Regions from separate parts of the Pantoea sp. YU22 genome, predicted to be linked through region 2. Evidence: predicted binding sites of a transcription regulator. Region 2 holds the regulator's gene; each other region holds the start of a gene.
The links. The regulator CRP, encoded in region 2, controls carbon source genes, mostly activating them, when cyclic AMP is high. The targets are predictions, from matches to a motif close to ATGTGANNNNNNTCACAT.
Positions count from the first base shown of each region.

Region 1 (3,278 bases), on a different contig from region 2:
AGGGCACCATAACCAGGCAGCGGATCAGGTTGTAAAAGACGTGGAAGAAGATCACCAGCTCTTCGTCATTGACCGGCATCTTATCCAGCCAGGGCGCCAGCAGATTGACAAAGGGCAGCATCGCCAGCGAGCCGAGCAGCTTAAACAACAGGCTGCCGAGCGCCACCCGTTTGCCTGCGGCATTGGAGCCGCTGGCGTTGAGCATCGCCAGCAGACCGCTGCCGAGATTAGCGCCGATTACCAGACAAAGCGCCACTTTAAACGAGATGACGCCTGCAGCAGTCAGCGTAGCGGTAATCAGCACCGCCGCCAGGCTGGAGTAGCTGATAATGGCGAACAGCGCGCCGATCAGCGCATCCAGCATGATATCGCCGGTCAGGCTGGAGAAGAGCACCTGCACGCCCGCCGCCTGGGTGATAGGCCTGGCGGCGCTGACAATCAGCTGCAGCGCCAGCAGAATCAGTCCCAGCCCAATGCTGGCGCGCCCCATCTGCCCGACGCGCGTCTGCTTGCGCGACAGAAAGAAGATGACGCCGAAAAAGATAAACAGCGGTGACAGCCAGGAGAGATCGAAGGTCAGAATACGCGCCATGATGGCGGTGCCGACGTCGGCGCCCAGCACCACGACCAGTGCAGGCGCCAGGCGCATTAGCTTCTGCGCCACGAAAGAGGTGACCAGCAGCGTGGTGGCGTTACTGCTCTGCACCAGCGTCGTCACGCCGATGCCCGCCAGAAACGCCATGGGTTTCTTTTCAATGCTGCGGCTAAGCACGCGGCGCAGATCGGCACCGAAGACGCGCATAATGCCGGAGCGCACGATATGGGTGCCCCAGACCAGCAGGGCGACGGCAGAGAGAAGATTGAGCAAGGTCAACACGTCACGCCACTCCATAACCGTCAGGCTAAAAAGCAGCAGAGAGCCAGCCTGACGGTAAGAGCAATCTGCAAAGAGAGCCGTCGGGCGGGGCGCAATTTTTCCTGAGTTTTAAGGGACCTGCGCACGCTGCCGACTCTTTAACTGTAGACCAGTTCTCTGAGGCAGGAGGGGGATAAATGCTGGCTTCTTAACCGCAGCGGCAGCAAGGCCAGAGCAGGGAATCTTGTGATCTGCATCACATTACAGCATGATGGCGATCTTTTACGGAAAGCCATTATGGAGGCCAGTCATGAACGTTAAACCCACCGGCGGTCAGTACATCGCATTGGCGCTGCAATGGGTGCTGAATCTGGGACTGCTGGCGCTGGCGGTGATTCTGGCGGTGTTTCTTGGCAAAGAGACGCTGCACCTTGCTAACGTGTTGCTGAACACCGGCGAGCAGGCGTCGTCCTATCTGCTGATTGAGGGAATTGTGATCTATTTCCTCTACTTCGAATTTATCGCCCTGATCGTGAAGTACTTCCAGTCGGGCTATCACTTTCCGCTGCGCTATTTTGTCTATATCGGCATTACGGCGATTATTCGGCTGATTATCGTCGATCACAAAAATCCCTTCGATACGCTCTGCTACTCCGGCGCCATTCTGATTCTGGTCGTGACGCTGTGGCTGGCCAACAGTAACCGCCTGAAGCGCGAATAAACGTCGCCAGGTGTGCCCGCCGCGCCTCTGCGCTACACTGTTGCCCTCAAAATTGACGGGAGTGGTGATATGTCGCAAGAGGCGCTCAGCTTATTACGCGCGCTCAACTGGCTGCCATCCACGCATCCGACGCTGACCGCGCCGCTGCTGGACTGGCTGATGGAAGAGGACTCCATGACGCGCCGTTTCGAGCAGCACTGTCAGGAAGTGACGGTGCGGCCGATGCGCGAAGGTTTTATTAACGCCGATGAGCTTATCGATGAAAGGGCGCTTCTGCCTGACGATACGCGCTTCTGGCTGCGCGAGATCGTGCTGTGCGGTGACGACGAGCCCTGGCTGATTGGCCGCACGCTGGTGCCGGAGAGCACGCTCAACGGCCCGGAGCAGATGCTGCAACAGCTGGGAACGCGCCCGCTTGGCCGCTATCTCTTCTCCTCTTCGACCTTAAGCCGCGACTTTATCGAACCCGGCAGCGTCGGCGCGCTCTGGGGACGGCGCTCGCGGCTGCGGCTGTCGGGCAAGCCGCTGCTGCTGACGGAACTGTTTTTACCTGCCTCGCCGCTCTATCGCGACCTGGCCTGAGGAAGATTTAACGTGCAAAAGAGCGTAGAGATGAGCAAGTTTCAGGCCTATAGCCGCCTGATGCGTATTGATAAACCGATCGGCACGCTGCTGCTGCTGTGGCCGACGCTGTGGGCGCTGTGGCTGTCGGATATGGGCGTTCCGCCGTTCCGGGTGCTGGTAGTGTTTGTGCTTGGCGTCTTTGTGATGCGCGCGGCGGGCTGCGTCATCAACGATTTTGCCGATCGCAAGGTCGACGGTTTCGTAAAGCGTACCGCCGGTCGTCCGCTACCCAGCGGCGCGGTGAGTGAGAAAGAGGCGAAAATCCTGTTTGTGCTGCTGGGGCTGCTGGCGTTCGCGCTGGTCCTCACCATGAACCTGATGACCATCCTGCTTTCGCTGGGCGGTCTGGCGCTGGCGTGGTCTTATCCCTTTATGAAGCGCTATACTCATCTGCCGCAGGTGGTGTTGGGCGCGGCATTCGGCTGGGCGATCCCTATGGCCTGGGCGGCGGTTAGTAAGTCCTTACCGCTAGAATGCTGGCTGGTGTTTCTGGCTAATATCTGCTGGACCGTCGCCTATGATACGCAATACGCGATGGTGGATCGCGACGACGATATTAAAATCGGCGTCAAATCAACGGCGATCTTGTTTGGCCGTTACGACAAGCTGATTATCGGCCTGCTGCAGTTTGCAACCCTGGGTTTGCTGGCGCTGGTCGGTTCGCTGATGCAGCTTAACGCGCTGTTTTACTGGTCGCTGCTGGGTGCCGCCGTGCTGTTTGTTTACCAGCAAAAACTTATTGTCCACCGTGAGCGCGACGCCTGTTTTCAGGGATTCCTTAACAATAACTATGTCGGGCTGGTGATCTTTATCGGCGTGGTGCTGAATACGCCGCCGTTCAGCCAGCTGTTTTAAGTACTTTAATCCAGCGAGCAACAAGGCTGAAACGCGCGGTGGGTATGGCCCGAGGAGCAAAGCGTCCCGCGTCAGGGAAGACGCGGGCCGAGCGGGCAGGGATGCCGCTGTTGCGTCTTTGCGATCGGGCCATACTCACCGCGCAGGCACCTTACCGGCAACAAAAAGGGCGACATCTCTGTCGCCCTTTGCTTTATCTGCCTGCGGCTATTTACTCATGCG
Region 1 covers NZ_RYDU01000002.1:458,470-461,747, reverse strand. Annotated here, with positions in the region: gene EKL29_RS06600 (Na/Pi cotransporter family protein) at 1-877, opposite strand, end outside; gene psiE (phosphate-starvation-inducible protein PsiE) at 1,167-1,577, shown strand; gene ubiC (chorismate lyase) at 1,647-2,159, shown strand; gene ubiA (4-hydroxybenzoate octaprenyltransferase) at 2,190-3,056, shown strand; gene plsB (glycerol-3-phosphate 1-O-acyltransferase PlsB) at 3,268-3,278, opposite strand, start outside.
Region 1: a site for CRP is predicted at 1,101-1,118, ahead of psiE (phosphate-starvation-inducible protein PsiE). Genes of this name have one in related genera too.

Region 2 (3,278 bases):
GATGGAGGATTACATCAACTTCATTACGCCGCAGTTTTCACGCACCCATATCAACTTCCAGCGCGTCCCTACCGTCGATACCTCAAACCCGTTCGCCGCGCGTGAGATCCCGTCGCTGGACGAGAGCTTTGTGGTTATTCACTTCCGCGGGCTGGAAAATATCGACTTCCCCTATCTGCTGGCGATGCTGCAGGGTTCGTTTATTTCGCATATGAATACCCTGGTGGTGCCGGGCGGTAAAATGGGGCTGGCGATGGAGCTGATTATGGCACCGCTGGTGCAGCGACTGATGGAAGGGAAGCAGATCGCCTGACCGGCTGTGGTCGCAGGTGGTCGCAGGTGGTAAGACCGAGGTGGTCGCGGATGGCAAGGCCCGATCGCAAAGACGCAAAAGAGGGCATCCGGAACGCAAAGAGCGGGTGAGATGGGCAGAGGAGCAAAGCGTCCCGCGACAAGGATGTCGCGGGCCGAGCGCGCATGGATGCCTTGAGCGACTTTGCGATCGGCCCATTTCACCCGCGCGAGCTCGTTGCTAAAGGCAACCAGCCTTACAGCTCAATCACCTCATAGCTATGGGTAATCTCAACGCCCTTGCCCAGCATTAACGCCACCGAACAATACTTCTCCGCTGAGAGATCTACCGCGCGCGCCACGGCTTTATCGCTCAGCGCTTTGCCGCTGACCACAAAGTGCAGGTTAATATGGGTAAACAGACGCGGCGCCTCTTCGCGACGCTCTGAGGTCAGCTTCACCTCGCAGTCCGCCACCTCGTTGCGCCCTTTCTGTAAAATAGAGACCACGTCGATGGCACTGCAGCCGCCCGTCGCCATCAGCACCATCTCCATCGGACTTGGCGCTTTATCGCCGGAGTTGCCGTCCATCAGAATCTGATGTCCCGACGCCGACTCGCCGAGAAAGGTTAACCCTTCGACCCACTTCACTCGTGCCTGCATGTTTCCACCTCAAGAATAGCCCGTTTGCCGCCAGAGTACGCGTTCACCTGACAAACAGCAATCCAGAGTAATCCCCCCTTTGCTGAAGCGAGACAACAGAAGACAGTCGGCAAAAGCTGTGCTACAAACAGTGCTGAAAATAGTTCGTTCTGTTAAGGACGAAGACGGGACACATCAAGCGCCTGCCGCAAAATAAGGCCCGAATAATCTCCTTCAGGAGAAACGCTTGAAGCTTTCATCGCCTGGCAGGGAATAATCCCCCCGCGTTTTGGGCACGATTACAACAGAGGATAATAGCGAATGGTTCTCGGCAAACCGCAAACAGACCCTACACTCGAATGGTTCCTGTCCCATTGCCATATTCACAAATATCCATCCAAAAGTACGCTGATTCATCAGGGTGAGAAGGCTGAAACCCTCTACTACATCGTGAAAGGTTCCGTTGCGGTACTTATCAAAGATGAAGAGGGCAAAGAGATGATCCTCTCTTACCTGAATCAGGGTGATTTTATCGGCGAGCTTGGCCTGTTTGAAGAAGGTCAGGAGCGCAGCGCCTGGGTACGCGCTAAAACCGCGTGCGAAGTGGCGGAGATTTCCTACAAGAAATTCCGTCAGCTTATCCAGGTGAACCCGGATATTTTAATGCGTCTCTCGTCGCAGATGGCGCGCCGTCTGCAGGTCACATCGGAAAAAGTAGGCAATTTAGCTTTCCTCGACGTTACCGGACGTATTGCACAAACCCTGCTTAACCTGGCTAAACAGCCAGACGCCATGACGCATCCCGACGGCATGCAAATCAAAATTACTCGTCAGGAAATTGGCCAAATCGTTGGTTGCTCACGCGAAACCGTGGGCCGCATTTTGAAAATGCTGGAAGACCAGAATCTGATTTCCGCACACGGCAAAACCATTGTCGTTTACGGCACCCGCTGATTTCCTCTCACTCACGGCGTGATTTCTCAGTCACGCCGTTACTGCTTTTAGCGAAGTGATGTGGCGTCGAATCATCTATCACCCCGAAGTTAACTATGCCCTGCGGCAGACGCTGGTGCTGTGCATTCCCGTGGCACTCGGCTGGCTGTTCGGCGATCTGCAAAAAGGGCTGCTCTTCTCTCTCGTTCCTGCCTGCTGTAACGTCGCGGGCCTGGATACGCCGCACAAACGCTTCTTCAAACGTCTGATTGTCGGCGGCTCGCTGTTTGCGCTCGGCAGTTTCCTGATCCAGCTCTTAACGCTGAAAGGCGTGCCGCTGCCTGCCGTGCTCTTTGTTCTGCCGCTGCTGCTGGGCGTTACCGGCGAAATCAGCCCTCTGCACGGGCGTTTGCTCTCAGGGACGCTGGTGGCGGCCATCTTTACGCTAAGCCTGATCGGCCGCATGCCGATCTATGTGCCGCCGCTGCTCTATATCGGCGGCACGCTCTGGTATGGACTCTTCAACTGGTTCTGGTTCTGGCTGTGGAAAGAGCAGCCGATGCGCGAAACCCTGAGCCTGATCTACCGCGAACTGGCGGATTACTGCGACGCGAAATATACGCTGCTGACCCAGCTTACCGATCCGGAAAAAGCGTTGCCCCCGCTGCTGGCGCGCCAGCAGAAAGCGGTCGATTTGATTAACACCTGCTATCAGCAGATGCATATGCTCTCCGCCAGCCGCGACAACAGCCATAAACGGCTGACGCGCGCTTTTCAGGTGGCGCTCGATCTGCAGGAGCATATCTCTGTCAGCCTGCATCAGCCAGAGGAGGTGCAGAAACTGGTAGAGCGCAGCCATGCAGAAGCGGTAATACGCTGGAACGCCAACATTATCTCGGCACGACTGCGCGCGCTCGCCGACGCCATTCTTTACCACCAGCTGCCGAGCCGTTTCGATATGGATAAGCCGCTCGGCGCGCTGGAGAAGATCGCCCGTCAGCATCCCGATAACCCGGTGGGCCACTTCTGCTTCTACCACTTCAGCCGCATCGCGCGCGTGCTGCGCACGCAAAAACCGCTCTATCAGCGCGACCTGATGACCGATCGCCAGCGCCGTCTGCCGCTGCTTGCCGCGTTGCGCAGCTATCTGTCGCTGAAGTCCTCTGCGCTGCGCACGGCGGCGCGCTTCGCCGTGATGCTGATGTTCGGCAGCGCGCTGGCGATGCTGTTCGATATCCCCAAGCCCTACTGGATCCTGATGACCATTATGTTTGTCAGCCAGAACGGCTACAGCGCCACGCGGGTGCGGATCCAGCACCGGGCGCTGGGCACCTTCGCCGGCCTGGTGATTGCCGCCGCCTCGCTGCGCTTCGCGGTACCGGAATCGCTGGTGCTGCTGTTTATGCTGGTGGT
Region 2 covers NZ_RYDU01000007.1:19,434-22,711, forward strand. Annotated here, with positions in the region: gene EKL29_RS11855 (phosphoribulokinase) at 1-313, shown strand, start outside; gene EKL29_RS11860 (OsmC family protein) at 549-953, opposite strand; gene crp (cAMP-activated global transcriptional regulator CRP) at 1,254-1,886, shown strand; gene EKL29_RS11870 (YccS/YhfK family putative transporter) at 1,945-3,278, shown strand, end outside.

Region 3 (3,278 bases), on a different contig from region 2:
CACGGTAGAGCAGCGCAAGGCTGTCGAAAATACAGCGCGCCAGCGCGGCGGCGGACTGCGGCACCGCCATATGCTGTTCGGCGCAGGCATTCTGAATTTCGTTCACCATGCTGTCGGGATTGATAAAGCGCGCGTCGTTAGGATTGATCAGCGCGCGGCAGGCAGGCTCTTTTTGCGTCTCCGCAATCAGCGTGCAAAGATCGTCAATCTGCAGCTCGGCGCAGACCCGCTGCAGCAGCCAGAGCCCCATAATGTTTTTCAGAACGCGATAGCCCTCTGCACCGCCCTCGTTGGTAATGTTAGCCTGGAGCGCGGCAGCGCTGGCGTAAGGCAGCAGGCTTTCGAATCCCATCAGCGACCAGGTGCCGGAGCTGAGATAGGCCGCGTTCTCCTGAGTCAGCGGCGTGGCAAGCACTGCGCTGGCGGTATCGTGCGTCGTAACGGCGATCACCGGAATGTCGACGCCGTTGGCGTTCTGCCAGTAACCGATAACATTGCCCGGCGACGTGGGCGTACCGAACCACGCAGGCGACGCGCCTGCCCAGTTGAGCAATTCGGCGTCCCACTCGCCGCTTTCGATATTCAACAGCTGCGTGGTGGTGGCGTTGGTGTATTCCCAGTTGAGCTTGCCCGTCAGGCGATAGTGCAGATAGTCGGGGATCATCAGCGCATGGGCGGCCTGCTCTTTCCAGTCAGGCTGCTGCTGGCTCAGGGCGCGGAACTGATAAAGCGTGTTAAACGGCAGAAACTGAATGCCGGTGCGGCCATAAATAGCCTCTTTACCCAGATCGCGCAGCGCCTGCTCCATCAGCCCGTGGGTGCGTTTATCGCGATAGCTCACCGCTTCGCCGACCCGATTGCCCGCCTTATCCAGCAGCACCATATCAACGCCCCAGGTGTCGATGCCGATGCTGTCCGGCACGATGCCTTCATCGCCCAGCTGCGCCAGCCCGGCGCGGATCTCGCGTTCAAGATGGTCGAGGTCCCAGCAGTCATAGCCGCCCCGACGTTCGCGAAGACTGGCGAAACGACGCACCTCGCGTAGATCGATTTGCTGTGATGCGGCGTCCCACCGGGCGAGCATCACACGTCCGCTGGATGCGCCCAAATCAACCGCAACGATATTTCGCTTACTCATGGCCCGTTCTTCCTTAGATATGATGCTGACAGAGTAAAAACGTTACGTGTTCGCCACCTTCCCCGTACTGCCAGCGCGGCTATGCCGCTGGCAGGTTTGCAAAGATGTTCGTGAGAGAGATCACAGAGGCGTAAGGGCGACAGATGTGAGCTTCGCCGCAATTCTTTTATCTGGCGGGAATATCTTGAATAAAAAGCGAATTTACTGCGCTTCGCAGTACAAAATTCAAGGTAAGCGGCGTGGGCGCTGAGTAGACTCGGTTACGCTTTTGTTAAACGAACGAGGCCACTATGACGATTTTACACAGCGCCGATTTCTTTCCTCAGGGCGATTACGCTATCGCTATCGAACCGCGTGTGCCGCAGCAGGCGTTTCCCGAGCATCACCACGATTTCCATGAAATCGTGCTGGTAGAACAGGGTTCGGGCATTCATGTGTTCAACGGCCAGCCGCAAACGCTGTGCGCCGGTTGCGTCTGCTTCGTGCGCGACCACGATCGGCATCTGTATGAGCAGACGGATAATCTCTGCCTGACCAACGTGCTCTACCGCAGCCCTGCCGCCTTTCGCTTTCTTTCGGGTTTGCAGGCGCTGCTGCCGAACGAGCGAGAGGGCAATTACACCTCGCACTGGCGCATAAATAGCAAAGCCATGACGCAGGCGCTGGATGTCGTGGCGAAGATGCGGCAGGATGAGGGCTGGTCGCTGGAGAAGCAGGCTCGCCAGGAGCAGCTCTTCTTGCAGCTGCTGGTTTTGCTGCGCGAAGCGTGCCGCAATGAACAGGCGCAGGATCAGGAAGCCCGCCTGCACCGTCTGCTCGACTGGCTTAACGATCACTACAGTGAAGATATTTTGTGGGACGCGCTGGCTGACCGTTTTTCGCTGTCGCTGCGCACGCTGCATCGTCAGATGAAGCAGCAAACAGGCAGTACGCCACAGCGCTATCTGAACCGCCTGCGGCTGCTGCAGGCGCGGCATCTGCTGCGCCACAGCGATCTGCGTATTACCGATATCGCCTTTCAATGCGGTTTCGGCGACAGCAACCACTTCTCTACTCTGTTTCGGCGTGAATTTGGCTGCGCACCGCGAGCGGAGCGCCAGCAGATGATGTAAAAAAGGAGCGAGCGATGACGCTGATACTGAGTCGGGACGACTATTTTCCCGCGCCTGGCCTGCCGGTTACGGTGGCTGAACGTATGCCACAACCCTCTTTTCCCGCCCACCGGCATGAGTTTAGCGAAATTGTCATCGTCTGGCGCGGCAACGGCCTGCATATTCTCAACGATCGCCCCTGGCTGATTACCTGCGGCGACGTCTTCTATATTCGCGACCAGGATTGCCACAGCTACGACAGCGTCAACGACCTGGTGCTGGACAATATCCTCTACTGCCGCGATCGCTTCGGTCTTGCTCTCGACTGGGGGCAGCTATTGCCGCCGCAAGGCGTTGACGCGCCGGGCTGCTGGCGTCTGACCACCCGTGGTATGGCGCTGGCGCGCGGCGTAATTAGCCAGCTGGAGCGCGAAAGCCGCAAGAGCGATCCCCTTTCCATTCAGCTTACGGAAGCGCTTTTTTTACAGCTGGCGCTTATTCTTCGCCGCCACGGCTATGCGGCAGATCGCCCCTGGGCGCTGCCGGAAGGCGAGCAGCTCGATCTACTGATGTCGGCGCTACAGGGCGCGGTGGCGCGCCCTTTCGATCTGGCGACCTTTTGCCAGCAAAATTCGCTGAACGAACGCGCGCTGAAGCAGCTCTTTCGCCAGCAGACCGGAATGACGGTCGGTCACTATTTGCGGCAGCTGCAGCTTTGTCAGGCAAAATATCTGCTGCGCACCCAGGATTGTCTGATCAGTGAAGTGGCGGCGCGCTGCGGCTTCGACGACAGCAACTATTTTTCGGTAGTGTTTACGCGCGAAACGGGTTTAACGCCCAGCGCCTGGCGCCAGCGGTTTGTGCCGCAGCGCTCGGGAAGCTCAGCACAGGACCGCGCGCCGTCCTGAAAAAGAGGTTGCCAGCAGGTTCCTGAACGGTTACTCCGTGCCAGCGCAGGTGAGATGGCCCGATCGCAAAGACGCAAAAGGCGGCATCCTTGCCAGCTCGGCCCGCGACATCCTTGTCGCGGGACGCTTTGCTCCTCGGTC
Region 3 covers NZ_RYDU01000001.1:797,075-800,352, forward strand. Annotated here, with positions in the region: gene rhaB (rhamnulokinase) at 1-1,138, opposite strand, end outside; gene rhaS (HTH-type transcriptional activator RhaS) at 1,429-2,250, shown strand; gene rhaR (HTH-type transcriptional activator RhaR) at 2,265-3,137, shown strand.
Region 3: a site for CRP is predicted at 1,282-1,299, ahead of rhaB (rhamnulokinase). Genes of this name have one in related genera too.